Regions from separate parts of the Pectobacterium peruviense genome, predicted to be linked through region 1. Evidence: predicted binding sites of a transcription regulator. Region 1 holds the regulator's gene; each other region holds the start of a gene.

Region 1 (8,114 bases):
CGCTTGCAGTTATGGTTGAATGCTTGCCAGACCCGAGAGAACAGCCCGTTACAGCGTATGGGGCTGGATTCATCAAATCATACTCTACTTGCCTCACCAGAAGGCGAGCAGGATAGTCTACAACTGCGCCAGCAGGTCTGGATCCATCATGTCGATCTTCAGGCCAATGAGCAAAGCACGATCGCCCTACAGGGAAATCAGGCTTATCTCCAGTTGATCCACGGTTCCATGGCGGTGAAAGGTAGCCAGCACAGCGAAACATTACACTGTGGCGACGGAGCCTTCATCAAGGAAGAAACGACGTTGACGCTACAGGCAGAATCACCGTTGCGGGCACTGCTCATCGATCTGGTCGTGTAGTTCCTCTGTCTGTTGTCTTCGCAGGAAAACGTCACTCACTCGGCGTTTTTACTCAGTCGTGGTAAGATATCCGTCTTGTTCCTCAATGCGTCAGGGTGATATGACAATGGATTCAACCAAACAGGACAAACTTCTTGCCCAGGCTGAACAGATTTGTCAGCAGCGCGCTGTGCGTCTCACTCCACAGCGGCTAGAGGTTTTACGCCTTATGGCACAGCAGTCCGGTGCTATCAGCGCCTATGACCTGCTGGACCTACTGCGAGTTTCCGAGCCTCAGGCCAAGCCGCCGACCGTCTATCGCGCGCTGGATTTTCTGCTGGAACAAGGCTTCATTCATCGAGTCGAATCAAACAACAGCTATGTGTTGTGTCACCATATCGAAGACCACAGCCATACGTCTGCCCTTTTCATCTGCGATCGCTGTGGGCAGGTCACGGAACGTCAAACCGAAGGTGTGGAAGAAACGCTACGCAGCTTGGCACAGCAGTCTGGATTTACACTGCGTCACAGCGTTGTGGAAGCACACGGGTTGTGCGGAGGCTGTCAGGAAGTAGCGACATGCAAACAGCCGGATCATTGCGATCACGACCATACCGTTCCCATTAAAAAACGATAGCCCTGAGGGCTATCGTTCCTTTTCTGCGGAGAGACATCACGTTTGCTACCAGTGATATTTGTGATGATCTTCCCAGTGTTTAACTTCTTTCTCTGCCGCTTCCTTTTCATACCCGTAACGCTCCTGGATCCTACCCACCAGTTGGTCACGTTTACCTTCGATGACCGTCAGATCGTCATCAGTTAATTTGCCCCATTGCTCTTTCGCTTTACCTTTAAACTGTTTCCAGTTACCGCTGGCTTGGTCTTTATTCATAAGAATCTCCATACCTTAGGTGCATTGCGCATAAACGAATCGTCACGACCAACTTATGCGTCAGTTTCAGATAAATAGGCTTATTCAGTAAGTAGCATCATAAATGTATTAACCATCACGGTGTTCTTCGCCACTGTCTCCCTTGATTACTGGGTGAACCTAAATGTGATAGTTAATGATCAATCATCAAACGACCAATCAAGACAAAAATGCTTACCTTGATAAAAATTATAGTCGAATATTTTACTAAAAATAAAAAACCAAGTATCTGTAACTAGGATAGAGCAAAGAAAGGGAAAACTATCGCAAAAAAGCAGTGAAAAAACAGGCGGTAATAGGGGAGAGTAGAGAACGCAGCTAAATGTAACTAAATATATATGACTAGCAGATTAATACACAGAACATGATGCACTGATCCAGATTGGAGAGCAGTGCATCAATAACGGTTAGCTCCAGTCGCTGTTACGAATCACGCCAACCGCTAAGCCTTCTATCGAAAAACTTTGCTGACGCAGGTCAACAACGATGGGGGCGAACTCTTCATTTTCAGCGAGAAGATGCACAGTATTGCCTTGTTTTTTAAGGCGTTTAACGGTTACTTCATCTTCAATACGCGCCACGACAATCTGCCCGTTGCGCACATCTTCTGTCTTATGTACAGCTAGCAAATCGCCATCCAATATACCGATATTTTTCATCGACATACCGCTGACACGCAGCAAAAAGTCAGCGCTAGGTTTAAACATCGCAGGATCAACCTGATAACGGCATTCGATATGTTCCTGTGCCAGCAGAGGTTCACCTGCCGCCACACGCCCAACCAGAGGAATACCCGTTTCTTCTTCCATTAACAGGCGAATACCACGAGAAGCACCCGACACAATTTCAATCACGCCTTTACGCGCCAGCGCTTTCAGATGTTCTTCGGCCGCATTCGGAGAGCGAAATCCCAGTTGTTGAGCAATTTCCGCACGCGTTGGCGGCATTCCGGTTTGCGCAATATGATCGCGGATCAGGTCATAAACCTGCTGCTGCCTTGCTGTTAATACTTTCATTCCGCCCCCTGGTTGTTTATACAGTCTTGCTGTGAGTATATACAGGTAAGGCACAATTGGGAATCGGGATATAGGCAAAGCCCCTGACTTTTATTCATTTATGCGCACCGTCAAGCAAAATGTTGCCAGAGGATGCTGCCCCATACGACAGCAGCCAACAAGATGGCAACAAAGACAGCCGCCGACCCGATATCTTTCGCCCGGCCGGATAATTCGTGATGCTCGAGACCAATGCGGTCGACGACGGCTTCAATAGCGCTGTTGGCCAGTTCAAACAACATAATCAATACTACAGACCCAATCAGCAGCAGTTTTTCGACCAGCGTCACTGGCAATAAACAAGCAATAATGACGCCGACAATCGTCAGTATCGTTTCCTGACGAAACGCCGCCTCATGCTGCCACGCCTGCTTCAGCCCCTTAAAGGAATAACCGGTAGCCTTGATAATCCGGGTCATCCCCGTTGCTTTATTCATTTATCCTCCATTATTTAGACTCTAAATAATTCCAGTTTCAGGCAGGCGGCAAGAGAGGGACAAATTCGTCGGGAACGAATTTGACCAGCCAACGGCTGGCCTCTGGTGAGAGACGGGATGTCTCTCATTTCATCCCGATGAGCTTACTCAGGTAAGTGATTCGGGTGACTAAACGCTGCCAACGCACATGCAACTTGAAGTATGACGAGTATATGCAAAATAGTTCGCATTTTAACGCACCTGCGTTGTCTCATCACCACAGATCTCCGGCGCAGTTTCTGGTATCCTTGCGGCGAATTGCTAACAAGAGGCTCCACGTTGTTATGTCAGGTTGGCGTAAAATTTATTATAAATTATTGAATCTCCCGCTGAAACTGCTGGTGAAAAGTAAAGTTATTCCCGCAGATCCCGTGGTCGAGTTGGGGTTAGATCCCTCACGTCCTATACTCTATGTTCTGCCTTATAACTCTCAGGCAGATCTATTGACGCTACGCACGAAATGTCTGGCATTGGGCTTACCCGATCCTTCGCAATCGTTCGAATTCAATGGCGTCGAACTCCCTAGCCACGTCTTTATTAATGACGGGCCGCGCGTCTTCCGTTATTACGTTCCCAAGCAGAAATCCGTCAAGCTGTTCCACGATTATCTGGACCTGCACCGCGCCAATCCAGATTTAGACGTACAGATGGTGCCTGTTTCCGTGATGTTTGGGCGCTCTCCTGGTCGGGAAGGTCACTCTCAGTCCACACCACACCTGCGATTGCTCAACGGCATTGAAAAATTCTTCGCCGTCCTGTGGTTAGGCCGTGACAGCTTTGTCCGCTTCTCCAGCCCCGTGTCACTACGCTATATGGCGACCGAGCATGGCACTGACAAAACCATAGCCCACAAACTGGCACGTGTCGCACGTATGCACTTCTCTCGCCAGCGTTTGGCGGCAGTTGGCCCACGCTTACCGGTGCGTCAGGAGCTGTTTAATAAGCTGCTGGATTCAAAAGCGATCAAGAAAGCCGTTGACGATGAGGCTCGCAGTAAGAAGATTTCTCATGAGAAAGCGCAGCAAAACGCCATTGCACTCATGGAAGAAATCGCTGCCGACTTCTCCTACGAAGCGGTGCGTCTGTCAGACCGCGTATTGAGCTGGACGTGGAACCGCCTTTATCAGGGAATTAACGTCCATAACGCCGAACGCGTTCGTCAGTTGGCGCAGGATGGCCACGGCATTGTCTATGTGCCCTGCCACCGTAGCCATATGGATTATCTGCTGCTTTCCTATGTCCTGTACCATCAAGGCTTAGTACCGCCGCATATCGCTGCCGGTATCAATCTTAATTTCTGGCCAGCGGGACCGATCTTCCGCCGTCTTGGTGCGTTCTTTATTCGTCGTACCTTCAAAGGCAACAAACTCTATTCCACGATTTTCCGCGAATATCTGGGTGAGCTGTTTGCCCGGGGTTATTCGGTTGAATACTTCATGGAAGGCGGGCGTTCACGTACAGGGCGTCTTCTGGATCCCAAAACCGGTACGCTAGCCATGACCATTCAGGCCATGCTCAGAGGCGGTACGCGCCCTATCACACTGGTGCCGATTTATGTCGGTTACGAGCATGTGATGGAAGTCGGCACCTATGCAAAAGAGTTGCGCGGCGCGGTGAAGGAAAAAGAAGGCTTTATGCAGATGGTGCGCGGTTTACGTAAGCTGCGTAATCTGGGTCAAGGTTACGTGAACTTCGGCGAACCGCTCCCGCTCACAACCTATCTGAACCAACATGTACCGCAATGGCGTGATGCGATTGATCCCATCGAGGCACAGCGTCCAAGCTGGCTAACGCCGACGGTGCAGGATATCTCTATGGATATCATGGTGCGCATCAATAACGCTGCGGCAGCAAATGCGATGAACCTGTGCTCCACCGCCCTGTTAGCATCGCGCCAGCGCTCACTGACACGTGAGCAAATGCACGAACAGCTGGATTGCTACCTGCAATTGCTGCGTCAGGTTCCCTACCACAAAGATATTACAGCACCTAAGAAGACAGCGGATGAGCTGTTGGAACACGCGCTGAGCATGAACAAGTTCGAAGTGGAGAAGGACAGTATTGGCGACATCATCATTCTGCCGCGCGAGCAGGCGGTTCTGATGACGTATTACCGTAATAACATCCAGCATCTGTTGGTGTTACCGTCGCTGATCGCCAGCATCGTCATCCATCATCGCCGAATTACGCTTGCTGAAGTCGTCCGACAAATCACGCTGATCTATCCGCTGCTGCAAGCCGAGCTGTTCCTGCACTATTCCAAAGAACAATTGCCGGACGTACTGGAAACGTTGGCCAACGAACTGACTCGACAAGAGTTACTGTGTAGCCGTGATGGTCAATTGGCGATTAACCCGCCACGCATCCGTACGCTACAACTGCTATCGGCAGGCGTGCGTGAAACGCTGCAACGTTATGCGATTACGCTATCGTTGCTGTGCGCAAACCCAGAAATCAACCGTGGAACGTTGGAGAAAGAAAGCCGAAACATGGCACAGCGCTTATCCGTTCTACACGGTATCAATGCGCCGGAATTCTTTGATAAAGCAGTGTTCTCAACGTTGGTCGCAACCTTACGTACGGAAGGGTATATCACCGACAGTGCGGAAGCGGCGCAAGGCGATATCGTGGCAATCTATAACATCCTCGGCGATCTGATCACGCCAGAAGTTCGGTTGACTATCGAAAGCGCCAGCTCATCTACTGAGATGGAAAGTAGTCAGGCAGTGGAAGAAAAAACACAGGAATAGCCAGACAGAAGTAACGGAAAGATGGCGGAGAAGTACCGTCATCAAACTGTGGATACCTCTGGCATAGCAAGTACACAGCACATTCCGTCATAAAAAAAGCAGCGATTTATCGCTGCTTTTTTGTATCTGCCGATCCGCCTACAGGCCAAACAGCACACCAATAAATATCGCCATTCCTGCATATTTATTATTATGGAATGCTTTGAAACAGGCATCACGTTCGCGCCCGGCTGTCAGTATTTGCTGATAGATAAACATCCCAGCAGCCACCAGCAGTGAAATAGTGTAGGGAATTCCCAATCCGGTGATGTTTCCCAAAGCCAGCAGCAACGCCAGCATACTGAACTGCAATAATCCGATGATGATATTGTCAAAACGCCCAAACAGGATCGCAGTAGACTTCACGCCGATCTTCAAGTCGTCATCACGATCGACCATCGCATATTGCGTATCGTAAGCCACCGTCCAGCAGATATACGCCAGAAACATCATCCAGCAGGTCGCAGGCAGGCTTTCACTCACCGCAGCATAAGCCATAGGTATCGACCAGCCGAATGCCGCACCCAGCACAAACTGAGGCAGATGGCTGACGCGTTTCATAAACGGGTAGACCCATGCCAAAGCCAGCCCAGCGACAGACAACAAGATCGTCATCTTATTCAGCGTCAGCACCAGACCAAACGCCAGCAAAACCAGCACGACAAACAGAACTTTGGCAGATTGCTCGCTCACTTCGCCGCTAGGTAACGGACGAGAAGCCGTGCGTTTTACATGGCCGTCAAAATGTCGATCGGCATAGTCATTGATGACGCAACCCGCAGCACGCATTAAGAAGACACCCGCGACAAAAACAAAGAGCGTCCACGGTGCAGGTGTAGTCCCTCCCGCCAGCCACAGCGCCCATAGCGTTGGCCACAGCAGTAACAGGGAACCTATCGGTTTATCAATCCGCATCAAGCGACAATAAGCCAGCCATTTCCCTGCTGTAACACTTCTTTCCAAGGATTTATCTCCTCAAATTACCTGCCAACCTTCATCACCAGGTGTGTAATAAACCGGTGATTCCGGTAAGAAAAGCTCAGTCAACAGTAACGGATGACCGGAAAGACACAGGCGGGAACGCCGCGCCCATAAGCCTTCGCAGCATCCGGTATGAATATAATCACGCGTCAGCGATTTTTGCTCAAACAGATAACGACCTAACGGCTGATTGCCTATTTTCGTCAACGCCGCGCCAGAACCCTCGAGCGTCTGTTGCGGGACAATCGTTCGGCCGAAAAGCCAAGGGCGATCGTCACCATACAGCACCACTTCACGCAGCCAGTAACGTTCGTCAGGCGGTAATTGATCGCGCTCTTCGTCCAGCATCTGTGGCGTAATGAAACCCTCACGACAAAGCGTGACCTTCAATTCGGCACAGTATTTTTCAAGCCGCTGTGTCATGGAACTGGTTTCCATCAGCCAGTCACCAATGTGTTCAGGCAATACCGAAGGGGGTTCAGTAAACCAGGATATGGTGCGCAGAAGCGTTGACGCATCGTCAGACATTTCCCTACTCCGAACAGGTTACTTTGCAAATACAAGTCTTCGTAAATAAACGTATTCGCAAATAAAGTAAGCGCCCCCATTGTAGCGCAGAATGCTCCCCTGATAACACGCTATAAACCAATTCATCCCCGATGTAGCAACATTTCAGCAATACGGCGCATAAAAAAAGCACCACCCGGTATCGCGACCGGATGGTGCTCTTTAAAGGACAGAAAGACGAGCTTCTGTAACCTGACGTCCTGCTACCGGAAAACGGCTTCCGGCGACAAGGGGAGTCACATTACATCATGCCGCCCATACCACCCATACCGCCCATGCCACCAGCACCTAAATCAGGCGCATCGCCTTTCGGCAGGTCGGTCACCATACATTCGGTGGTAATCATAAGACCAGCGATAGAAGCTGCATACTGCAAAGCAGAACGCGTTACTTTAGTCGGATCCAGAATACCCATTGCGATCATATCGCCGTATTCTTCGGTGTAGGCGTTATAACCGTAGCTGCCTTCGCCCGCTTTAACGGTATTGGCAATCACGGAGGCTTCTTCACCGGCGTTGATTACGATCTGACGCAGCGGAGACTCCATTGCGCGCAGCGCAACTTTGATACCCACGTTCTGGTCTTCGTTATCGCCTTTCAGGCCAGATACACTGATAGAAGCCGCAGCACGAATCAGTGCAACACCACCACCTGCAACAACGCCTTCTTCAACAGCGGCGCGAGTGGCGTGCAGCGCATCTTCAACGCGTGCTTTCTTCTCTTTCATTTCAACTTCAGTCGCGGCGCCAACTTTGATAACGGCTACGCCACCCGCCAGTTTAGCCACGCGCTCTTGCAGTTTTTCTTTGTCGTAGTCAGACGTTGCATCTTCAATCTGCTGGCGAATCTGAGTCACACGACCCTGAATTGCCACTTCATCACCCACGCCATCAATGATGATGGTGGTGTCTTTGTTGATAACAACACGTTTAGCCTGACCCAAATCTTCCAGCGTCGCTTTTTCCAGCTCCAGGCC
Region 2 (8,114 bases), 390 kb from region 1:
CTCAACCTTATCCTGCAACATCGCCAGTTGATCGGCGATAGCCGGTGGGAACAGATCGCGGCGCGTCGACATCATTTGCCCAAACTTAATCCACACAGGCCCGAGTTCCTGAAGCGCTAAACGCAGACGTTCCCCTAAAGGCATGTTACGGTGACGGTTAGGTAGCCAGAACAACAGGCGACGGCCCACACGCAGCGGAAACGTCAGGCGTATCTTAGGAATGAGTTCGTCCAGACCATAGCTCAACAGCACGCGCACAATGCTGTAGAGGCGGCGTAATTCACTGGGCGTCATCGTAAAGCCTCCAGTTTCGCCAGCCGTTCGGACAACATATCGACGGATTTATCCAACGCAATAATTTCCTCATGGAACCAAGCGTTCTCCAGTTTTCCCGGTGCCAGTCGCCACTCTTCCGTTAACGTCTCGGAAAGGAAATTTTGCTGCTGATGGAGTGACCTTCTCAGGAAACTCAATGTCTTCTGTGCCGTCTGGCTAAGACCCTGAGCAACAATATCGCCCAGATAAGGGGATAACCATTCCGCCGGATCGAACTCCGCCAGATCGCACAGCACGATGAACTGTTGAACGACTTGAATATCGCCTTCAATAACCAGTTCGCCGCTGCGCATCAGTGACGAAAGCTGTTGACGATCGCGTAATTTCATCAGAACCGGAACGCGTGTTTTCAGGCGGCAATCAGCCAACTCGCCCCACTGACTGACAACATCCAGTCGCTGTTCGTTAAACACCAGCACTAAGGGAACATCCAGTTCAGCCAGTTCGATCTGGAGTGTTTTTCCCTGTAAGCGCTGGCGGGCAGACTTCATGCTTCGATCACAAGAAACAGTATCGTGAAAAAGCAGCTGATTCAGCGCGGTTTCCAGCGTAGCTGTCAGAAAAGACGTTATCAGCATTGGCGTTTCCAATCAGAATTTAAACCCACGATGCAGCGCAACAATTCCACCGGTGAGGTTGAAATAGTTAACGCTGTCAAAACCGGCATCGCTCATCATCCCTTTCAGCGTTTCCTGATCGGGGTGCATACGGATGGATTCCGCCAGATAGCGGTAACTTCCGGCATCGCTTGCCACGGCTTCGCCAATCCTCGGCAGGATATGAAATGAATAGGCATCATAAATGGTGCTCAGCTGTTTAATCACCGGTTTGGAAAATTCCAACACCAGCAACCGACCACCGGGCTTCAGAACGCGGTACATGGAGCGCAGCGCTTTGTTTTTGTCCGTCACGTTGCGCAGACCAAAGGAAATAGTAATGCAGTCGAAGAAGTCATCAGGGAACGGCAGCGCTTCTGCATTAGCCTGCACGTAGTTGATGTTGTCGATAATGCCTTTGTTGCGCAGTTTCTCGCGGCCTACCTTCAACATGGAGGCATTGATGTCCGCCAGAATGACTTCGCCACCTTCCCCAACCATACGGGAGAACTTGGCGGTTAGATCCCCTGTTCCTCCGGCAAGATCCAGAACACGCTGGTTACGCCTTACACCACTGCATTCGATAGTGAAACGCTTCCAGACACGGTGGATACCAAAAGACATCAGGTCATTCATCAGGTCATACTTTGCTGCTACAGAATGAAAAACCTCAGCCACCATGACTTCTTTTTCATCCTTGGCGACAGTCCGGAAACCAAAGTCGGCCGTATTCTCCTGCTCACTTGCCATCTTATCCGCCTACTATTTCAGTCAAATTTCGGGTCTACCCATTAATGGTCAGAGTGTACCAGACCCGGATAAAAACCCCACTGCACTAATTTCGCATAGCATGAGAGCCAACCCCGCGAAATTCATACCTATTTATGCTTTCATACTTCAAGCTTCCTGTGCGCTGACTGCCCTTCTTCACCTTCCGTTTTTACGGTCGGCGAGGCAGTATCGGGAGCGACAGAACCCGGTAATTCATCGCGTTCAGCGTGCTCATGGGCCGTTGCTTTTTCCGCCAATGACGGGCTGATCGTGCGTTTAATTTCTACACCCAGAACGCGGAATCCCTCAGCTTGGCCAATAAGGTTACCACGCCCAGACGAAAGTTTATTCATCGCCTGACGATAAGTGCCCTGCGCTTTATCCAGACTCTGACCCAGCGATTCCATGTCATCCACAAACAACCGCAGCTTATCGTACAGCCGTGAGGCTTTTTCGGCGATCTGCTGTGCATTGCGGCTCTGTTGTTCATAACGCCATAAGTTGTTGATAGTGCGTAATGCCACCAGCAGCGTGGTCGGGCTGACCAGCATAATATTGTTCTTTAGCGCCTCGTTGATCAACTCGGGCTGGCGATCGATAGCGACCAGAAAAGCGGGTTCGACGGGAATAAACATCAGTACGTAGTCTAGCGAACGCAGCCCCGGAAGCTGCTGGTAATCTTTGCTGCTCAACTGCCGAATATGGCTGCGAACCGAGAGTAAATGTTCGTTCAGCGCCGCACTACGTTCTACGTCATCATCACTATTGAAATAGCGCTCGTAGGCCACCAGCGACATCTTGGCATCGATCACAACATCTTTGCCCTGCGGTAAACGCACGATGACATCAGGTTGCAGGCGGCTATTTGTCCCCGTTTGCACGCTGACCTGTGTTTGATATTCATAGCCTTCACGCAGACCGGAGGCTTCCAGCACGCGGCTTAACACGACTTCGCCCCAGTTGCCCTGCGTTTTATTGTCGCCTTTCAGCGCTTTCGTCAGGTTGATGGCCTCGTGTGCCATCTGCGCGTTCAGCTGTTGTAGATTGCGGATCTCATGCGCCAACGTGTGACGCTCGCGCGCTTCCGCACCAAAGCTGTCCTGCACCTGACGGCGAAACCCATCAAGTTGCTCACGCAGCGGCGTCAACAGCGTATCCAGACTCTGCTTATTTTGCTCATCCACCTTGCGGCCACTGTGTTCAAAAATGCGGTTCGCCAGATTCTCAAACTGCGTCGTCAACCGCTGTTCGCTGCTTGCCAACAGCCGTTGCTTCTCTTCCGCCGCCATCCGGGTTTCTTCCAGCCGAATGGTAACTTCACGCAGCTCGGCTTCCTGCGCGCTATTGATTTCACGCAACGCTCGCAGTTCCTGATTTAACTGCACGCACTCAGTGCGGAGTTCACCAAGCTGTTGCAACTTTTCATGGCTGGCGGAGAGTTGAGCGTGAACCGTGCGCAGTTCCAGCTCGTTTTGCCGCAGTCGTTGTTCGTCCTGCTGCTTTGCCTGCTGCTGCTCACTGAGTGACTGTTGAGTCTGCTGCAATGTCTGCGCCAGCAACCGCTGTTCGGTATCATGCTGCGACAGCTTCTGCTGCTGAATAAGGCTGGCAATTAACCACCCAATCAACAGACCCACCGCACCACCACCTAGACCATAAAATATGCTGATATCCACTTTGCCTCCGCAGGCCTTTCACGCTGTCGGTCAAGGTAAAATGATACTGTATGGATGTCCAGAAACAATTCTGGTGGAGAATAGACTGAGTAGAAAAATGCGAGCCGCATTCCATATGAATATGGACATACGATAATGTGCAGAAGAATCAGAGCGGTAACAAAGAAATCCCCCAACGCGAAGCACCAACGTTGAGGGAATGGAAGGGATAACTTAGCGAAGAGTACGACTTAGCCTAGACGCTGCTTCGCATCGCTAATGGCTTTGGCAACCTGCTGCGGTGATACACCACCTTGTGCAGCACGCTTATCCAGACAGGATTGCAACGCCAGAATCGGGTACACGTCATCGCCAATCACGGCGCTGAATTTTTGCAGATCGGCCAGCGGCAGTGCTTCCAACGCTTTGCCCTGACGAATGGCTTCAACTACCGCTTCACCCACGATGTGGTGCGCTTCACGGAACGGAACGCCTTTCGCGACCAGATAGTCAGCCAGCTCTGTAGAGTTGGCATAGCCTTGCTCAGCGGCTTCTTTGCAGCGCGGACGTTTAACTTGAATGCCTTCCAGCACCAGACCCGCCATCATCAGACAATCGTGCCAGGTATCCAGCGCATCAAACAGCCCTTCCTTGTCTTCCTGCATGTCTTTGTTATACGCCAGCGGCAAGCCTTTGAGCGTCATCATCATGCCGGTCAATGCACCCTGTACGCGACCGCACTTACCGCGGATCAGCTCCAGTGCATCTGGGTTTTTCTTCTGTGGCATCAGAGAAGAACCGGATGTCACACGATCGGACAGCTCGACGAACGCCGCTTCACCGCTGTTGAAGAAGATCAGATCTTCGGCAAAACGTGACAGATGGATCATGCCGATCGAAGCATCGGACAGCAGTTCCAGCACATGATCGCGATCGGAAACCGTATCCAGACTGTTGCGCGTAGCGGAGGCAAAGCCTAGCCAGCCCGCCAACTGCTCACGGTCAATCGGATAAGCCGTTCCCGCCAGCGCGCCACAACCCAGCGGGCTGACATCCAGACGCTTCAGCGTATCCTCCAGACGGCTTTCATCACGTACCAGCATTTCATGATAAGCCAGACACCAATGTGCAAACGTCACCGGCTGTGCGCGCTGCAAGTGGGTGTAACCCGGCATCACCGCATCCTGATTCGTTTCCGCCGTTGTAACCAGCGCCTGACGCAGCTGGCGTACTGACAGCAGCAACTCTGCAATCTGCGCCTTGCACCACAGTTTCAGGTCGGTTGCGACCTGATCGTTACGGCTACGACCGGTATGCAATTTCTTACCTAAATCGCCGACTTTCTCAATCAGGCGCAGCTCAACCCAGCTGTGAATGTCTTCCGCATCGCTTTGCAGGATCATCTCAGGATCGGCTTGTACCTCAACCAGCAGCGCATTCAGCGCCTGTTCCAGTTGTTGCTGTTCCTGCTCGCTGAGCACATTGACCGTCACCAGCGCTTTCGACCAGCCAATCGAACCAACGATGTCCTGTTCCGCCAGACGGTAATCAAACCGCAGTGAGTCATTAAATTGTTTAAAACGCTGATCTGCTGCCTGACTAAACCGACCGCCCCACAAAGCCATAACCCTTACTCCTAAAAATATCATTCATGTTGGTATCGCATCATGCCATACCCAGAAACGACTTACGCCAGAATACGCGTGCCAATCGCCACACCGTTAAACAGTGCAGGCAATTGCTCGGCATGACGCCAACTGGCGATATCAACCGGACGCCCCAGCGCACGAGCGGCATCCAGCGCGGCGTTAACCTTAACAATCATGCCGTCGGTGATGATGCCCTGAGCAATCAGTTGCTCGGCTTTCTCCGCCGTCATTTCGGCAATACGCTGGCCTTTACCATCCAGAATGCCGCTCACATCAGACAGCAGAATTAAATCCGCGCCCAGCGTTTGCGCCAGCGCCGTCGCCGCCTGATCGGCATTGACGTTCATCAGGTCGCCCTGCGCCGTAATACCGATGGAGCTAACAACAGGCAGATAGCCCGCTGACAACAGCGTGTTCAGCAGCGCAGGCGATCCCGCTTCCGCTTTACCGACAAAGCCCAGAGACTCATCTAACTGCGTTACCGTCGTACTACCGCCGTCGCCCAGGCACAAGCCCACTGCGTTGATATCGTGCTTTTTCGCCCATGACAGCAGCGTCTTGTTGGCTGAACCCGCCAGCGCACCGGTAATGATGTCGATCTGATCGGCAGGCGTGACGCGCAGGCCGTTTTTCTTCACAACAGGCAGCGACAGTTTCTTCATCAGCTCATCCACCAGACAGCCACCGCCGTGCACAATCACCAGCGGACGCTGATGTTCCTGACGGTAAGCCACCAGCGCGGTGAACAGACGCTCCAGCGCTTCTTCACTATCCAGTAAAACGCCACCTAACTTGATAATTAACGGATTCATTATGCTTCGTGCCTCGAAATGTCGGGACCAGTAGTCATTAAATTAACGATTGGGTTTCAGGGAAACCAAAACGAATGTTCATGCATTGCACAGCCTGCGCCGCCGCGCCTTTCAGCAGGTTATCTTCGGTTGCCACCACGATGAGGTGCTCACCGTCGACGGCGAAACCGATATCGCAGAACGGTAGGCCAACAACGGATTTCAGCGCCGGGATGCCTTTATCATACAAGCGAACCAGCGGCTTATCGTGATAAGCGTTGTGATAGGCTTCGGCGACATCCTGCTGGGTTACTCCCGGTTGCAGGCGACAGGTGATAGTTTCCAGAATGCCACGGGCAAAGTTGCCCAAATGCGGCGTGAAGATCACTGGCGTACCGAGGTGTGTTGAAATTTCAGGCTCATGGCGGTGGTTGAAAATGCCGTACGGTTGCAAGCTGACTTCACAGAAGCTACTGGTCAGTGACGCTTTACGCCCCGCTCCGCTCACGCCGCTCACGGCATTAATCACTGGCCACTGGGCTGGATTCAGCAGTTGAGCATCAAGCAGCGGTTTCAGAGCCAGCTGCGCAGCCGTCGGATAACAGCCCGGCACGGCAATCAGCTGTGCCTGTTTTACGCTTTCAGCGCGCCATTCCGCCAGCCCGTAAACCGCTTTTTCCAGCCAGTCGGTGTGCTGATGTTCGAAGCCATAATAGCGGCGATAAAATTCAGCATCCTGTACGCGGAACGCGCCGGACAAATCAAAAACAGTGCAGCCTGCCGCCAGAAAAATCGGGGCCAGATCGTGGCTGACTTTGTGGTCGGTCGCCAGAAAAACAACATCCACGCCTTTCGCCGCTTCTTCAGCATCGGTCAGCGGTTTTACCGGTACATCGATGATGCCTTTGAGCTGCGGATGTAAATCAGAAATCAATTTTCCTGCATCGACACTTTGCGCAGAAACCATCAAAGCGGTTATGTTCATCTGTGGGTGACGGTTCAGGTAGAGCGCAAGCTCAGCGCCGGTATAACCACTTGCACCAACAATCAGCGTATTCAGCATGGGATCCGTATACCTTCTTATTTATCTATGGAACAGGTAACAGGGTTCACCAGCGTCGGTACGCTGTTCACCCGCGAAACTCAGTGAAAGTGACGAATCGCCATCGCCGTACCTTTGGGTTTCCTTTCGCCGAGCAATATTGTATTTTTATTCAAAATAAATGCATGAATATTGATACTATCCTAACCAGAGGCTGTCAACAGTGAAGATGAATTTACCCCCTTTTATTGAGCTATATCGGGCATTGATCGCCACACCATCCATCAGTGCTACCGACAGCGCGCTCGATCAAAGTAATCATACCTTAATCAACCTGCTGGCAGGCTGGTTCGGCGATATCGGCTTCCATGTTGAAGTTCAACCGGTCCCCGGCACCCTTAATAAATTTAATATGCTGGCGCGGATTGGTGAAGGAAAAGGTGGCTTATTGTTGGCAGGGCACACCGACACCGTTCCGTTCGACGACGGTCGGTGGACGCGCGACCCCTTCACGCTGACGGAACACGACAACAAGCTGTACGGTTTGGGCACCGCGGATATGAAAGGGTTCTTTGCTTTTATTCTGGATGCCCTGCGCGATATCGATCCAACTAAACTCACGAAACCACTCTACGTGCTGGCGACGGCGGATGAAGAAACGACAATGGCTGGCGCCAAGTATTTCTCCGAATCCACGCAGATTCGCCCGGACTGCGCCATCATCGGCGAACCCACTTCGCTGCAACCGGTGCGCGCCCACAAAGGGCATATGTCCAATGCGATCCGTATTCAGGGGCAGTCCGGCCATTCCAGCGATCCTTCGCGCGGCGTGAACGCGATTGAACTGATGCACGAAGCGATTTCGCACCTGTTGGTGCTGCGCAATACCTTACAAGAACGCTATCACAACCCGATTTTCCATATTCCCTACCCGACGATGAACCTCGGCCACATTCACGGCGGCGATGCAGCCAACCGTATCTGCGGCTGCTGTGAACTGCATATGGATATCCGTCCGCTGCCAGGCATTACGCTTAACGATCTCGACGGACTGCTGTCAGAAGCGCTTGAGCCCGTCAGCCAACGCTGGCCGGGTCGGTTGACCATCAGCGAACTGCATCCGCCGATTCCTGGCTATGAGTGTCCGCCCGATCACCGTCTGATATCAGTCGTGGAGAATCTGCTGGGGACGAAAACGGAAATTGTGAACTACTGCACCGAAGCGCCGTTTATTCAGACGCTGTGCCCAACGCTAGTCTTGGGGCCAGGATCGA
Region 3 (8,114 bases), 440 kb from region 1:
CTGGCGATGTTGAACGGTAGGCCGAGGAAGATATCGCATGAACGCTGATAAAGCTGGCAAGAGAGTTTGCCATCCGCCACGTAGAACTGGAAAAACGCGTGGCACGGTGCCAGCGCCATTTTGTCCAGCTCGCCCACGTTCCAAGCAGACACGATAATACGGCGAGAATCAGGATCCTGTCTCAACTGGGTCAGGACATTCTTCAACTGGTCGATCTGACGACCGTCTGCGGCTCCCCACGAACGCCACTGTTTACCGTAAACCGGCCCCAAATCACCGTTCTCATCTGCCCATTCGTCCCAAATACTGACTTTGTTTTCATTCAGATAAGCAACATTGGTATCGCCGTTCAGGAACCAGAGCAGTTCATGGATAATCGAACGCAGGTGGCATTTTTTGGTGGTAACCAGCGGAAATCCGTCCTGCAAGTTGAAACGCATCTGATGGCCGAAAATGGAACGCGTGCCCGTACCGGTACGGTCGGCCTTCGGCGTGCCTTCTTCAAGCACTTTTTTCATCAGATCCAGATACTGTTTCATACTACCTCACCACAAATATTAAAGAAGGACGGCGGATTATTGCTGTGCGGGCTGGCGGCGATACGCCCAAACCATCATCAGAATACCGGCGATCACCATTGGCAACGACAGGATTTGCCCCATGCTGAAAAGGTCGCCAAATAGACCCAGCTGCGCATCCGGCTGGCGGAAGAATTCGGTAATAATCCTGAACATGCCGTAGCAGATAAGGAAAAGCCCCGACACGCTGCCCATTGGCCGAGATTTACGAATAAAGAGGTTCAGAATGATAAACAATGCCACGCCTTCCAGCATCATTTGATACAGCTGGGAAGGATGACGCGGCAGCATACCGAACTGATTGAAAATCGTCTGCCATTGCGGGTTGCTAACAGCCAGCATCATATCTTCGCTACGCGAGCCAGGAAACAGCATGGCCCATGGGGTATCTGTCGTGACACGCCCCCACAGTTCGCCGTTGATAAAGTTGCCCAAGCGGCCAGCACCGAGCCCAAAAGGAATCAGAGGCGCAATAAAATCCGCAACCTGGAAGAAATGGCGTTTGGTTCGATGAGCAAACCACAGCATGACGCAGATAACGCCCATTAAGCCGCCGTGGAACGACATACCGCCATCCCAGACTTTGAAAAGATAGAGCGGATTTTCAAGAAATGAAGGGAAGGCATAAAACAGGACATAGCCCAGACGCCCACCGACGAAGACCCCAAGGAACCCCATATACAGCAGGTTTTCGACTTCATCCTTGGTCCAACCGCTACCCGGTTTATTCGCCCGACGCACCGCCAACCACATGGCAAATACAAAACCCACCAGATACATCAGCCCATACCAGTGCAGCGCCAACGGGCCAATTGAGAAAATCACTGGATCAAACTGAGGAAACGCCAGATAGCTTGTCGTCATCATTCACCACATATTTTATTGTGTTATCCCTGCTTTCGGGATCGTCATTGATAGGCAAAAGGCAGGAGAATGAATCTGTTCCTGCAAACCGCGGTGGCGAATCATAGCATACGCGCCCGTGCTCATTGCTCACTGTGGGGAAAAGTTCTGTAAAACATTTATACTCGTCATACTTCAAGTTGCATGCGCGTTGGCTGCGCTACGCATTAGCGCCCGCCGCGAATCAAGCCGCCCAGCCCACGCTCTTCCATGAAGATCGCCGCCCACTGTCGGACTTCCGTCGCACTCTGCGCATTCAGCAATTGCTTCACCAGCGCCTGCGATTCAGCTAAGGTAATTTGGCGCAGCAGGTATTTAATTCGCGCCACGCTGCGTCCGTTCATACTGAACGAACGATACCCCAGCCCGGTCAATAGCAATGCGCCAAGCGCTTCTCCGGCCATTTCACCGCACACGGAAAGCGGAATGTTATGTCGTTCGCACTCGACCGCGATCATCTTCAGCGCCTGCAACATAGAAGGATGAAGACTGTCATAGAGCGATGCCACATGGGCATTGTTACGATCCACCGCCAGCAGATATTGCGTCAGATCGTTGGTGCCAACCGAAACAAAATCGATACGGGAAGCCAGATGAGGGAGCAGAAACAGCATCGATGGCACTTCGATCATGATCCCAATCCGCGGCTTGGGCTGCTGGAAGCCCAGTAATTCTTCTACCTCGCCAGCGGCCTGATCGATCAGGCGACGTGCCTCACTGATTTCATCCAAGCTGCTGATCATTGGCAACAGAATATTGAGATTACCGATATGCGCATTAGCACGCAGCATGGCGCGCACCTGAATCAGAAAAATTTCAGGCTGATCGAGCGTAATACGAATCCCGCGCCAACCAAGACATGGATTCTCCTCGCTGATAGGCAGATAAGGCAGCGGCTTGTCCGCACCAATGTCCAGCGTACGCAGCATCACAGGGCGCGTAGGATAAAGATCCAACATGCTTTGGTATTGTGCCATCTGCTCATCTTCGGACGGAAACCCGCTTTGCAACATAAAAGGGATTTCCGTGCGGTACAGCCCAACACCATCAACCTGATTGATAAAGCGTTTTTCATGATCGGCGCTTAATCCTGCATTCAACATAACCTGAATGCGCTCACCGCTTTTCAGCACGGCAGGCTGCTCCATCTCGCCTTCGGCCAAACGAGTCAGCTCGTTTTCTTCCGTCAACAGGCGCTGGTATTCCTGCACCAGTACCGGTTCAGGATCGACCAGCAACTCACCGCGATAGCCGTCAATGATCAACTGTCGCTGATGCAATAGCTCAGGCTGAATGTCCGCGCCAACCAGCGTAGGAATGCCCATGGCACGAACCAGAATCGCCGCATGCGAATTGGCAGCACCGTCATAGACAACGACGCCCGCCAGCCGCTCCGGCGGCAGTTCCGCGAGCAGCGTGGCCGTTAATTCATCCGCAACGAGGATAAAGCGCTCAGGCCATTGCCCCATGGTTTGCGCGTTATCGTCGAGATGAAAGAGCAGGCGTTGTCCTAACGCACGCAGATCGCCAGCGCGCTCGCGTAAATAGGTATCCTGCAAATTGGTGAACTGTGCGGCAAAACGCTCGATAACCAGCTTCACAGCCCACTCGGCGGCGTTGCCCGCATCCACTTCCTGAAACAGTTCACGTTTGAGGCGCGCATCATTCAGCAAGTGCGAATACAAATCGAAAATCGCCGCGCTCTCTTTCTGCGCGCTAGCGTTGAAGCGTTTGCTGAAGCGACGGAACTCCGCCGTCGCCTCCTCTAGTGCCTGCGTTAAACGGGAACGCTCGCGCTCGCTATCCAAACTGGATGCGGGGAAAATCTGTTCCAGAGAAGGTTGGGTACAATCCTGCCAGCCGGGGGCAATCGCCACTCCGGGTGCAGCGACCAACGCCTTAACGCGCGTCTGGCGGTACTGGCCAAAGAGCGTTTTTATCTGCGAAAGAGAAAGAATAGCGGCCATCTGCGTGGCCAGCGTCACCATGAACGATTCTTCGTTTTTATCAAACTGACGATGTTCACGCTGCTGGACAACCAACACACCCAACAGGTGGCGACGGTAAATAATGGGAACACCGAGAAAAGAACGGAAATGTTGCTCTTTGACCGCGGGGATATATTTGAAGCTAGGATGTGTGCGAGCGTCGGCCAGATTGATGGGTTCAGCACGTTGCCCGACCAGCCCGACGATGCCTTGCCCAAATGCCAGCGTAACCGAGCGACCACGCGGCTTTTTCAACCCGCGCGTCGCCATCAGGTAATAGCATTGACGATCGTGATCGGCCAGATAAATGGAACAGACTTCCGTGTCCATAGCCTGACAGGTCTCATTGACCAGAATGTCCAGCGCATCACTAAGGCGGGCCGTTGCCGCAACATTTTCGACAATTTCTCGCAAGCGCGTGAGCATAATGTGCCTGAATTACCCTCTTTTTCGCCGGGGACCGGATGGAGTCGCCACCCGAGCCGCAACACTCTCCTGAAGCAGTATCACCGGGCTGATAAATTCCTTCATCACGCGACGATAAACATCTCGCTTAAAAGAGACGACCTGACGTACCGGATACCAGTAACTCACCCAGCGCCAGCCATCAAATTCCGGCGTGCCGCTGCTCTGCATATTGATATCCGACTCATTACACATCAACTGTAGCAAAAACCATTTCTGCTTTTGGCCGATACAGACCGGTTTTGTATCCCAACGCACCAAACGCTTTGGTAATTTATAGCGTAACCAGTTACGGGTAGATGCCAACACGCGCACATCCTTTTTTCTTAACCCGACTTCTTCAAACAGTTCGCGGAACATCGCTTGCTCGGGACTTTCACCGGGGTTAATTCCCCCCTGTGGAAATTGCCATGAGTGCTGACCATAGCGCCGGGCCCACATCACCTGTCCCTGCCGATTACAAATTACAATACCAACGTTTGGGCGGTAGCCATCATCATCGATCACCGGACTACCTCAATAAACATCAATGCAAAGATGACCTGATTGTTTCACACTCCCGTCAGGCGGTAAACCACTGCTTAGAAAGCATGTGATACTAATAAAAGTAAGATAACCCACAGATAAGATCGAAGTTATAAACATGTAAAGGCTATAACCTGCAGTTTATTCACTTTTTCTGTGGACATCTTTGTGCAGAACCCATGAAGAAGTGAGTAAAACTCATTTTCCACAAAGAAAAAAAACCACTAACAATTAAAAAATAATTCTTTTTATTCATAAAATTACAAACCTTTTTAATTGAAATGACTACCCCTTTATTTTTGTTCAAATGGCATACAATGCAAGATTGGCGAAAGATCGCACTATGCCGATTTTATCCACAGGGAATGTTTCAAACTCAGGCAATAAATAGGCAAACACAGCAAAAATGCTGTGAGTCAAGGCTGTAAATGGAACCAGTAATCCATGTTTACGTGGGTTATCCAAGAAATCTGTGGATAACCTAGTGTAAGATCCTGTTCATTGTCGGTGGCTATACGTGCACAGTTTGTAAAACTGCGTTCAGTGATCGCCATCACACTGAAAAAAAACGCTACGAATCATGCTATTATTGTTTCTCTCCACAACCTTGCAGGTTGTACATTTGTATTTTCCATTTGTTGTATTTTTTTTGAGCGAAAAAATATCGAGCGATACGCTATGAATTCACCCTCGGTCCACACGGCTGCGCCGCAAAATGAACAAGCGTTGCTACAACGTGCACAGTCCCTCGCAGGCTATAATCTTGCGGAATTAGCGGACATCGCTCTCCTGCCCCTTCCCGCCAATCTGAAACGCGATAAAGGCTGGATTGGCATCTTGCTGGAACGTTTTCTAGGTGCGAGCGCAGGCAGCAAACCCGAGCAGGATTTCCCTGAAATTGGTGTCGAGCTAAAAACCATCCCTATTGATGAACAGGGTAAACCGCTTGAAACCACCTTCGTCTGCGTCGCTCCGTTAACAGGTAATAGCGGCGTAACGTGGGAAAGCAGCCACGTACGACACAAGCTCGCTCGGGTACTGTGGATTCCGGTGGAAGGTTCGCGTCACATTCCGCTGGGAGAACGGCGTGTTGGCTCGCCGCTGATCTGGAGCCCGAATGAAGAAGAGGAAGAACAGCTGCGCTGTGACTGGGAAGAGTTGATGGACCTGATTGTGCTTGGCCGGGTAGAAAGCATCACCGCCCGACATGGCGAAGTACTGCAATTACGCCCCAAAGCGGCAAACAGTCGAGCATTAACAGAGGCCATTGGCGAGTTTGGTCAACCGATTTTGACCTTACCGCGCGGGTTTTACCTGAAAAAAACCTTTACCGCTCCGCTACTGGCCCGCCACTTTATGCAGCTCAGCAACTGAATGTCATTATCATCATGTTTCATTAGCGCTATGTTCTATTAGCATGATACTTCATCAGCATGGCGCTTCATCGTACACTAGCCTTATAGACCCCACGATATGCCATATGCCGCATATCGTGCGACAAAGGAATACGACTCAGGGAAACGCCTGACGCCGACCCAGAGCAAAAAGGGACGCCAGCGCACATGCAACTTGAAGTATGACGAGTATCTTTTCACGACATCACACTTTCACTTGCCTACGCACCGAGCTGGCAGAGTATAATATCGTTTACGTTTCGTTTAAGGTGTATTGATATAATGTTTGATTGGATTGTTGATCCGAACGCATGGTTGGCATTGGGAACGCTGACTATTCTGGAAATCGTTCTTGGGATCGATAACATTATTTTCCTGTCCCTCGTTGTCGCCAAATTACCTAAAGCCCAGCAAAACAAAGCTCGCCGTATCGGTCTGATGGGTGCAATGTTTATGCGTTTGGGGCTACTCGCGTCTATCGCTTGGGTAATGCGTCTAACCGACCCGCTGTTTACCGTAGCAGGCAATGAAATTTCCACACGCGATCTGATTCTGTTCTTCGGAGGGCTTTTCCTGATCTGGAAGTCCAGCATGGAAATTCACGAAACGGTCGAAGGCGGTTCAGAAGATCATACCTCCAAGACATACTCTTTCTTTGGTGCGATCGTGCAGATCATGATGTTGGATATTATCTTCAGCCTGGATTCGGTGATCACTGCCGTCGGCCTGTCTGACCATCTGTTTATTATGATGGCTGCCGTGATTATCGCCGTTCTCGTGATGATGTTCTCCGCACGCCCTATCGGCGAGTTTGTTGAACGCCATCCGTCCGTCAAAATGCTGGCCTTATCATTCCTGATCCTTGTCGGGTTCACACTGATTCTGGAAAGCTTCGACGTTCACGTACCAAAAGGCTATATCTACTTCGCCATGTTCTTCTCGATGTCAGTCGAGGCATTGAACCTGTTACGTAGTAAGAAAGAAAAAACGGCGCACTAATCGCCGCATAACGCGCTTTATCGATAAAGACGTCATCATCAGGCGGCAACCTGCCGCCTGATTACACAACATTAATTCCCTCTATACGCATTTTTTCCATTATTCCTACGTTATCCCCCGCGACCATTTGCTAGACTCACTTTAGATTTTGCATTTATTAACAGGTTGATATGATGAAAAAACGGATGAAAATGGCGGTAACACTGGCGTTATTATTCACCCTTGTGGGTTGTTCCAGTAACTATGTGATGGCGACAAAAGAGGGGCAAATGCTCCTGACACAGGGGAAACCTGTGTTAGATAAAGATACTGGCTTACTTAGCTATACCGATGAGCAAGGTAACCAGAAACAAATAAACAGCGACCAAGTCTCCCAGATCGTGCAGCGTTGAGATCGCAGCCAACTCGAAACGATCACCTCACATCGGGTAGTACTATCAAGAATAATCCGAAAGGGATAACAGAAGAGACTTCCCCACTCGTCACGGCTTCGTTATAGTCGAATTCAGGTGTGTCTTCCCAAACTCATTGGAATCGCAGCAAATCATGCGGAGATGATGGGAAATGCGCCTGCTATTTTCAGACATAAGGAAGCTGGCAATGCAATATCACTGTATTCCCCATAGTTCTTTAGAAGTGAGCGTGCTGGGTCTTGGTACGATGACCTTTGGCGAACAGAACAGCGAAGCTGACGCTCATGCTCAGTTAGATCACGCCATTGCCGCAGGTGTTAACCTGATTGACACAGCAGAAATGTACGCCGTTCCTCCTCGCCCAGAAACACAGGGGTTAACCGAAAGCTATATCGGTTCCTGGCTGAAATCCCGTGGCGGACGTGAAAAATTGATCGTGGCGAGCAAAGTTTCCGGCCCTGTGCGCGGAAACGATCACAGCATTCGCCCGCAACAAGCATTAGACAGGAAAAACATCCGCGCAGCGCTGGATGCCAGCCTGCAACGCCTGAACACTGACTATATCGATCTCTACCAGTTGCATTGGCCACAGCGCCAGACCAACTGCTTTGGCAAGCTGAACTATCAATATACTGATGACAAACCGCAATATACCGACGACAAATCGGTAGTGACGCTGCTGGAAACGCTGGAAGCGCTGAATGAGCAGGTGCGTGCGGGTAAAATTCGCTACGTCGGTGTCTCCAACGAAACGCCGTGGGGCGTGATGCGCTATCTGCATCTGGCGGAAAAACACGATCTGCCGCGCATCGTCTCGATTCAGAACCCCTACAGCCTGCTGAACCGCAG
Region 4 (8,114 bases), 1.5 Mb from region 1:
TACGTTGCTGGTACGACTCGCTTCAAGGGTGTTATTCCCCATTCAGCGTGACAACCAGCGAGCGGCTGCCGCCGTGGTTGCGGTGTTCACACAGGTAAATGCCCTGCCAGGTACCGATGTTCAGGCGTCCGTTGGTGATGGGAATCGTCAGGCTATTTCCCAGCAGGCTACCTTTCAGGTGCGCGGGCATGTCGTCGCTACCTTCATAAGTATGGCGGTAGTAAGGTTCATCCTCCGGCACTAAGCGATTAAAAAAGCTCTCGAAATCCTGCAGCACCGTGGGATCGGCATTCTCATTAATCGTCAGCGCCGCCGAAGTATGTTTGATGAACACATGCATCAACCCGACTTTTATCTGGCGCAGTGCGACAACCTGCGCCAGTATTTCGTCAGTCACCAGATGGAAACCTCTGGCTTTCGGCTTCAGGCGGATTTCATATTGCGTCCACATGATTTGGCCTCTCGCTATCAGGCTTCGCGAGCCAGAATAGGTCGCAGGAAGCGCGCGGTGTGGGACTGTTCACAGTCCGCCACCGTTTCCGGCGTGCCGGAAACCAGAATTTCTCCGCCACCGCTGCCGCCTTCCGGCCCTAAATCGACAATCCAGTCCGCCGTTTTAATCACATCAAGATTGTGTTCAATCACCACGATGGTATTACCCTGATCGCGCAACTGATGCAGAACGGTAAGAAGCTGTTCAATATCAGCAAAGTGCAAACCGGTCGTCGGTTCGTCGAGAATATACAGCGTCTGTCCGGTTCCACGTTTTGACAATTCACGCGCCAGTTTCACACGCTGCGCCTCACCGCCGGACAACGTGGTTGCCGACTGCCCAAGGCGAATATAAGACAGGCCAACGTCGATCAGCGTTTGCAGCTTCCGCGCCAGCGCCGGAATGGCATCAAAGAACTCACGCGCTTCTTCAATGGTCATATCCAGCACTTCATGGATACCTTTGCCCTTGTATTTAATTTCCAGCGTTTCGCGGTTATAGCGCTTGCCTTTGCACTGGTCACACGGCACATAGACATCCGGCAGGAAGTGCATTTCTACCTTGATCACGCCGTCGCCCTGACAGGCTTCGCAGCGTCCACCGCGCACGTTAAAGCTGAAACGGCCGGGGTTATAACCACGGGTACGAGATTCCGGCACACCGGCAAACAGCTCGCGAATCGGCGTGAAAATGCCAGTGTAGGTTGCAGGGTTCGAGCGCGGCGTACGACCGATCGGGCTTTGATCGATATCGATCACTTTGTCGAAATGCTCCAGCCCCTGAATTTCACGGTAAGCGGCAGGTTCTGCCAGCGTTGCGCCGTTCAACTGGCGCTGCGCCAGTGGGAACAAGGTATCGTTGATGAGCGTAGATTTACCCGACCCAGACACACCGGTGATGCAGGTAAACAGGCCAACCGGCAGCGTCAGCGTGACGTCTTTCAGGTTGTTGCCCTTCGCGCCGATCAGCTTCAGCACTTTGGTTGGATCCGCAGGTACGCGATGCTTCGGTATTTCAATCTTGCGTTTGCCGCTAAGGAATTGACCCGTCAGCGAACCCGACACCGCCATAATCTCGTCCATCGTGCCTTCGGCGACAATCTGCCCGCCGTGCACACCCGCACCGGGGCCGATATCAATCACATGGTCGGCAGCACGAATCGCGTCTTCATCGTGTTCCACCACAATAACGGTATTGCCCAGATCGCGCAGATGAACCAACGTTTCCAACAGGCGCTCGTTGTCGCGCTGGTGCAAACCAATGGACGGCTCATCCAGCACGTACATGACGCCAACCAGCCCAGCGCCGATCTGACTTGCCAGACGAATACGCTGCGCCTCACCGCCGGACAGCGTTTCCGCCGAACGGGAAAGCGACAAATAGTTCAGCCCGACATTCACCAGAAACTTCAGCCGATCGCCAATCTCTTTCAGCACTTTCTCGGCGATTTGGGCGCGCTGCCCACTGAGCTTCATGTTCTTGAAAAACGTCATCGCATGGCCGATGCTCATATCGGAAATCTGCGGCAGCGTGGTCTGTTCGACAAACACGTTACGCGCTTCTTCACGCAGACGCGTCCCGCCGCAGCTGGCACAGGAACGGTTGCTGATGAATTTCGCCAGCTCTTCACGCACCGCCGTGGATTCCGTCTCTTTATAGCGACGCTCCATGTTGTGCAGCACGCCTTCAAACGGATGACGACGCACGGAGGTGTCGCCGCGATCGTTGATATATTTGAATTCGACGTTCTCTTTACCGGAGCCGTACAGAATCACTTTCTGCACTGCGGCGCTCAGTCCCTCAAACGGGGCATCTACGTCAAATTTGTAGTGCTCCGCCAGTGAGCGCAGCATCTGGAAATAGTAGAAATTGCGGCGATCCCAACCGCGAATCGCGCCGCCCGCTAGAGATAGCTCTGCGTTTTGCACCACGCGAGCCGGATCGAAGAACTGCTGCACGCCCAGACCATCACAGCTTGGGCACGCCCCCGCGGGATTGTTGAACGAGAACATACGCGGTTCCAGTTCGTGCATGCTGTAGCCACACACCGGACAGGCAAAGTTCGCCGAGAACAGCAGTTCAGGCTGCGTTGGATCGTCCATATCGGCCACGACTACGCTACCACCGGACAAATCCAGCGCGGTTTCAAACGACTCTGCCAGCCGCTGTGCCAGATCTTCTCGCACTTTAAAGCGATCGACGACAACTTCGATGGTGTGTTTTTTCTGTAGTTCCAGCTTCGGCGGATCGGACAGATCGCACACTTCACCGTCGATACGAGCACGGATATAGCCCTGTGAGGCCAAGTTTTCCAGCGTCTTGCTGTGCTCACCTTTGCGATCTTTCACAATCGGCGCCAGCAGCATCAGGCGTTTTCCTTCCGGCTGCGCCAGCACATTGTCCACCATCTGGCTGACGGTCTGCGCATCCAGCGGCACATCATGCTCTGGGCAGCGCGGTTCACCCACGCGAGCAAACAGCAGGCGCAGGTAGTCATGAATTTCGGTAATCGTCCCGACCGTAGAGCGTGGGTTGTGTGAAGTGGATTTCTGCTCGATAGAAATGGCGGGCGACAGCCCTTCTATATGATCGACATCCGGTTTTTCCATCAGCGACAAAAACTGACGGGCATAGGCGGAGAGGGATTCCACATAGCGTCGCTGCCCTTCGGCATACAGCGTGTCAAACGCCAGCGATGACTTACCCGAACCAGACAGACCGGTGATTACGATCAGTTTGTCACGGGGGATTATCAGATTGATATTCTTGAGATTATGGGTACGAGCACCACGAACTTCGATCTTATCCATTCACACACTTCCCGGAATAAAAACGGTTTGTCATCGTCTCCCGAACGGAGAGAACCGGTACGAAACGAACAATTATGGCACAAAAAAAACTGAATGAATATCCAGTATTAAACCCGTTTACTTTTGCAAACGCTGCAAATCTGACTTTCATTTCTGAAGCTATTTCGCAGGTATGACATAGAGTTTTCCACATGGTAAGATTGATCGTTTAGACTTAGAAAATAAATCTACCGATTCATCAGGAGAGACGAGCATGGCCAGCAGAGGCGTTAATAAAGTGATTCTTGTCGGGAATCTGGGTCAAGACCCGGAAGTCCGCTATATGCCGAATGGTGGTGCAGTTGCCAACATCACGCTGGCTACGTCGGAAAGCTGGCGTGACAAGCAAACCGGTGAGCAGAAAGAGAAGACCGAATGGCACCGTGTGGTTCTGTTCGGCAAACTGGCAGAAGTCGCGGGCGAATACCTGCGTAAAGGCTCTCAGGTCTACATTGAAGGCGCACTGCAAACCCGTAAATGGGCCGATCAGGCTGGCGTAGAGCGTTACACCACCGAAGTGGTCGTTAACGTCGGCGGCACCATGCAGATGTTAGGTGGACGTCAGGGCGGCGGCGCACCAGCAGGCGGTGGCAATGCAGGTGGCGGTCAACAGCAAGGCGGTTGGGGTCAACCTCAACAACCGCAGGGCGGCAACCAGTTCAGTGGCGGTGCGCAAGCTCAACAGCGCCCAGCTCAGAACTCGTCTTCCTCACAAAATAATGCTCCGGCACAAAGCAACGAACCACCAATGGATTTCGACGACGACATTCCTTTCTAAGGCTAACCTTAGAGATTATTGTCAATAATTCCATTATAAGCCTCCGATTTATCGGAGGCTTTTCATTTTATAGCGTACAGGAAAGTCACCAGTAAACAATCAACCAAGGAAATCATCACATCATGTGCGTTTCGTGCTCATCGAGATAATCAGAGCACAATCTGTACAGTTATTTCTCCATCGCTGCCGAAAAATAGCAGCGCCTCATCAATGAGGAATAAACGCTATATATGGAGATATAACGTATGGACAAAAATAGTGCACACCGCACCGCTAACAAAAACCTATCCCAAAACACCGCCAATAAGGCACCCTCGCCATCTTCTGGCAACGCGACAACCGATTATTCTTTGCCACCAAACACTTCTTTCAGGCTCGCAGCACTTGCTGTCACCGTCTCAGGTTTGCTTTTTTCTTCATCTACGCTAATGGCGGCAGAAACGGCAGAGACTGCCGATTTAGTTTTACGTAACGGCAATATTTACACCGTCAATCAAGGTCAGCCGTGGGCAGAAGCTGTTGCAGTACGTGATGGTCGCTACGTTTTCATCGGTTCAAATGCACAGGCAGCAGAGTTTATCGGCCCGAAAACGCAGGTGGTTGATCTCAACGGCAGCATGGCAATGCCGGGCATTAATGATGTCCACGCTCATCCGTTAGACGGTGGCTATGAAGATATTTACTCCTGTAATTTCTCACAAACAAGCTCACTGGATGACATGCTGAGCCAGGTCAGTGAATGCGCGCAAAAAGCCGGACCGGGAGAATGGGTGATCGGTTCTGCCTGGGGCAGCCCACGTATGGCGGAGCTTTCTACCGCTGAAGCGCTGGCGAAATTGGATAAAATCAGCAACGGGCGTCCGGTCATTCTGCGTGATGATTCTTACCATAACCGCTGGATTAACAGCGAAGCGATGCGTCTGGCCGCTATCACCGCGCAGTCCGTTAGCCCAGCCGGTGGCGTCATTGTTAAAGATTCAAAAACAGGCGAGCCAACCGGCCTGTTGCAAGAATTCCCCGCGTTCCAACATGTGCAAAGTCTGGTCCCCGTACGCACGGAAGAGCAACGGCTGACATCAGGGCGCGGAGCCGCCAAAACGATGGTGTCGTTAGGTATTACTGGCGTGCAGGAAGCGGTTAGCTCAGAAGTCAATCTGCGCATCTGGAGCAAGATTGACCGGGCAGAAGGTCTGCCTCTGCGTATTATCGGCTCGATCGTCTCCACTCCGCTGTTGGATGAAGGCGCTGCGGGTCTGGAGCTGGTTGCCAGACGTGATGTCTACCGCACCACAAACTTCTTCCCCGATCGTTTTAAATTTGTTTTGGATGGTGTTCCACCAGCTCATACCGCAAAGCTGATTGAGCCCTATCTGCCAACTCAGGCACACGGCGCTCACTATCACGGCGATACCCACTACACCACCGAGCAAGTCGTTGAGATCCTCTCCAAGCTAGATAAACAAGGGATTTCTACCAAGCTTCATGCTGCGGGAGATGGTTCACTCCGTCTGGCGCTGGATGCCGTTGAGCAAGTGCGTAAAATTAATGGGTCAAATGGCCCGATGCATCAAATCGCGCATACGCATTTGATCTCACCGCAAGATATGCCACGCTTCGCACAGTTGCGAGTTGCCGCCGATCTCTCGCCGATGCTGTGGTTTCCTTCCGATATGACAAACGCCAGCGTCGTGACCATTGGCGAAGAGCGTATGAAGGATTTTGTCCCCACGGTTAAATTGCTACGTTCTGGTGCGGTGGTCGCTGGCGGTTCTGACTGGCCAGCGGGTGGCCCAACGCCATCTCCCTGGATCGGAATTGAAGGGCTGGTGACGCGGCAGAATCCGCTGGGTGATGCGCCCGGAACACTGGCTCCCGAAGAGGCCGTCGATCTGCCTGAAGCAATTCGTATCTATACCATCAATAGCGCGAAAGCGATGGGCATAGAGAAAGAAACGGGATCGGTTGAGCTGGGTAAATCCGCCGATTTGATCGTGTTGGATCGCCATTTGTTTAACGTCCCGATCAAACAGGTTCATCGTGCCAACGTGGTCAAAACGTATTTCAAAGGTCAGCTCGTCCATTCAGCGCCAGAGAAATCCTAATGCGCGGCGCTGTCAGTAACATGAGATAAATATCAGGGGCGTCGATGCGGACGCCTCTTTAATCCCGCCTTCACTTTCTCCTAATTGGTCTGCACCTCTCTTAATAAGTGGAGGGGTATATCCGTCTATTTCATTGCTATAAATACCAACCTGATTTTCAGTACCTGTCGCCTAACAACATGAGAGTAAAAATGATGAATTCAGATCAGGAAATTATGGTTAACCCCGTTGAGTCAGATGATTACGATCAATGGCTGCCCTATTGGAAAAGTTATCAAACGTTCTATAACGTCCAGCTTACCGATGAAGTGACGGAAACAACCTGGGATCGTTTTTTTAAAGCGGATATTCCCGTGCACTGCGCCGTGGCAAGAGAAGGTTTACGCATTATCGGCTTCGTACACTTTGTTTTTCACGATTCCACATGGGGCGTAAACCGCTATTGTTACCTTGAGGATCTTTTTGTTGATCCCACCGAGCGCGGCAAAAACGTGGGGAAAAAACTTATTGAGTACGTGAGAGAAAAGGCGCAAGAAAAGCACTGCGATCGCCTGTATTGGCATACTCAGGAAACCAATAAAACAGCGCAGCGTCTTTATGATTGGGTTGCGGAAAAACCGGGTGTTATCGAATATAGAATGCCGCTTTAATTATCAAACATTCGGCAGTAAAGTGACGCGTCGAAAACACCGTATATATAACCTAAATAATTCGAGTTTCAGGAAGGCGGCAAGAGAAGGAATCCCGATGAGCTTACTCAGGTAAGTGATTCGGGTGAGTGAACGCAGCCAACGCACATGCAACTTGAAGTATGACGGGTATAAATGGATTTATAAAATGAACTACCAATCAACCCCCCTTTTTATCTACACCGTCAGGATCTTTTTTACGATTTGCCTCTGTGGCGCGCTGGCAGTTGCCGGTATCAGCGCCCCGGTCTTCTACCTTCTGGCGATGAAACTGGCTTACCCCGTCATCCTCTCTCTGCGATTACACAGTCTGAGTGAAAAAGGCATCGCTTTCTTGCCTAAGGAAAAGAGCGAATGGATGGTCTATGTACACGGTATCCCCGTGCGAGAAACCAGAACATCATTGACCAATCCGTATTTCTTTAGCGCCGAAAGCATCAGGACGTTTTCCCTACGAGCCTACACAGGAAAGCTGTTGATTCAGATCTGCGCCGTCATCTTGTTGGTGCAACAGGCTATGGCAATCAACTGGCCGTGGCTTTATCTTGGCGTGATTATTGTCGCGCTGTGGTTTGCTTATGCGCTTGCCATGACCGTGATTGAGCTCGTTTCAATTATGAGAGATCGCTGGTTTATCGAGAAACTCATCTCTCCCAGCCAAAGTGAGTGGTACGGCGGATATATCGATTTCCGCGACTACCGTGTCGCGGTTTTTGAACGACTGCTGTCACTGAAATAGCATCCTGCCTATTTCAGTCGCCGTACTGATTCTCAGACTCCCACCAGCCCCGCCCGTTCGGCGCGTTGGGCAATACAGTGATAACGTCATTTGCTGCGCCTGCAAAGCAGGCTCCATACCTTATTGGCGCATGCCGATCGCCAAACGATTAAAGGCACTCATCAGCGCGACAGCAAAGCTCAAATCGGCGATCTCTGCATCGCTGAAATGCGCCTTCAGCGGTTCGAAATCTTCATCAGGCGCGTGGCTACGAGCCACATCCACAAGCGATTCAGTCCAGGCTAGCGCCACACGTTCGCGTTCATTGAACTGCTCGCTCACACGCCAGCCAGCTAGGCTGTCCAGCTTAGCATCCGGCACGCCATCAGCACGCAGAGCCGACGCATGCATCTCCAGGCAGAAAGCACAGCCATTAATTTGCGAAACACGCAGATAGACCAATTCGATCAGTTGTTTTCCAAGGC

Evidence for each region. The regulator LexA, encoded in region 1, represses DNA repair genes until DNA is damaged. The targets are predictions, from matches to a motif close to TNCTGTATGTACATACAGNA.
Region 2: rmuC (DNA recombination protein RmuC) is a predicted target of LexA. The motif match lies at 3,424-3,443, and genes of this name have one in related genera.
Region 3: mutH (DNA mismatch repair endonuclease MutH) is a predicted target of LexA. The motif match lies at 4,880-4,899, and genes of this name have one in related genera.
Region 4: uvrA (excinuclease ABC subunit UvrA) is a predicted target of LexA. The motif match lies at 3,391-3,410, and genes of this name have one in related genera.

Annotation. Positions count from the first base shown of each region.
Region 1 covers NZ_CP161826.1:4,271,473-4,279,586, forward strand. Annotated here, with positions in the region: gene DUT67_RS19215 (pirin family protein) at 1-360, shown strand, start outside; gene zur (zinc uptake transcriptional repressor Zur) at 467-976, shown strand; gene DUT67_RS19225 (CsbD family protein) at 1,022-1,231, opposite strand; gene lexA (transcriptional repressor LexA) at 1,678-2,286, opposite strand; gene DUT67_RS19235 (diacylglycerol kinase) at 2,397-2,762, opposite strand; gene plsB (glycerol-3-phosphate 1-O-acyltransferase PlsB) at 3,086-5,551, shown strand; gene ubiA (4-hydroxybenzoate octaprenyltransferase) at 5,690-6,553, opposite strand; gene ubiC (chorismate lyase) at 6,566-7,099, opposite strand; gene groL (chaperonin GroEL) at 7,380-8,114, opposite strand, start outside.
Region 2 covers NZ_CP161826.1:4,665,244-4,673,357, forward strand. Annotated here, with positions in the region: gene ubiB (ubiquinone biosynthesis regulatory protein kinase UbiB) at 1-294, opposite strand, end outside; gene DUT67_RS21040 (SCP2 domain-containing protein) at 291-914, opposite strand; gene ubiE (bifunctional demethylmenaquinone methyltransferase/2-methoxy-6-polyprenyl-1,4-benzoquinol methylase UbiE) at 927-1,682, opposite strand; gene rmuC (DNA recombination protein RmuC) at 1,823-3,379, opposite strand; gene argH (argininosuccinate lyase) at 3,610-4,983, opposite strand; gene argB (acetylglutamate kinase) at 5,046-5,819, opposite strand; gene argC (N-acetyl-gamma-glutamyl-phosphate reductase) at 5,857-6,861, opposite strand; gene argE (acetylornithine deacetylase) at 7,064-8,114, shown strand, end outside.
Region 3 covers NZ_CP161826.1:3,834,779-3,842,892, forward strand. Annotated here, with positions in the region: gene thyA (thymidylate synthase) at 1-539, opposite strand, end outside; gene lgt (prolipoprotein diacylglyceryl transferase) at 576-1,442, opposite strand; gene ptsP (phosphoenolpyruvate--protein phosphotransferase) at 1,649-3,895, opposite strand; gene rppH (RNA pyrophosphohydrolase) at 3,908-4,441, opposite strand; gene mutH (DNA mismatch repair endonuclease MutH) at 5,138-5,833, shown strand; gene DUT67_RS17310 (TerC family protein) at 6,136-6,852, shown strand; gene DUT67_RS17315 (YgdI/YgdR family lipoprotein) at 7,026-7,244, shown strand; gene DUT67_RS17320 (NADP(H)-dependent aldo-keto reductase) at 7,453-8,114, shown strand, end outside.
Region 4 covers NZ_CP161826.1:844,120-852,233, reverse strand. Annotated here, with positions in the region: gene DUT67_RS03825 (secondary thiamine-phosphate synthase enzyme YjbQ) at 32-451, opposite strand; gene uvrA (excinuclease ABC subunit UvrA) at 469-3,303, opposite strand; gene DUT67_RS03815 (single-stranded DNA-binding protein) at 3,557-4,120, shown strand; gene DUT67_RS03810 (amidohydrolase) at 4,366-6,222, shown strand; gene DUT67_RS03805 (GNAT family N-acetyltransferase) at 6,414-6,872, shown strand; gene DUT67_RS03800 (hypothetical protein) at 7,060-7,650, shown strand; gene DUT67_RS03795 (carboxymuconolactone decarboxylase family protein) at 7,771-8,114, opposite strand, start outside.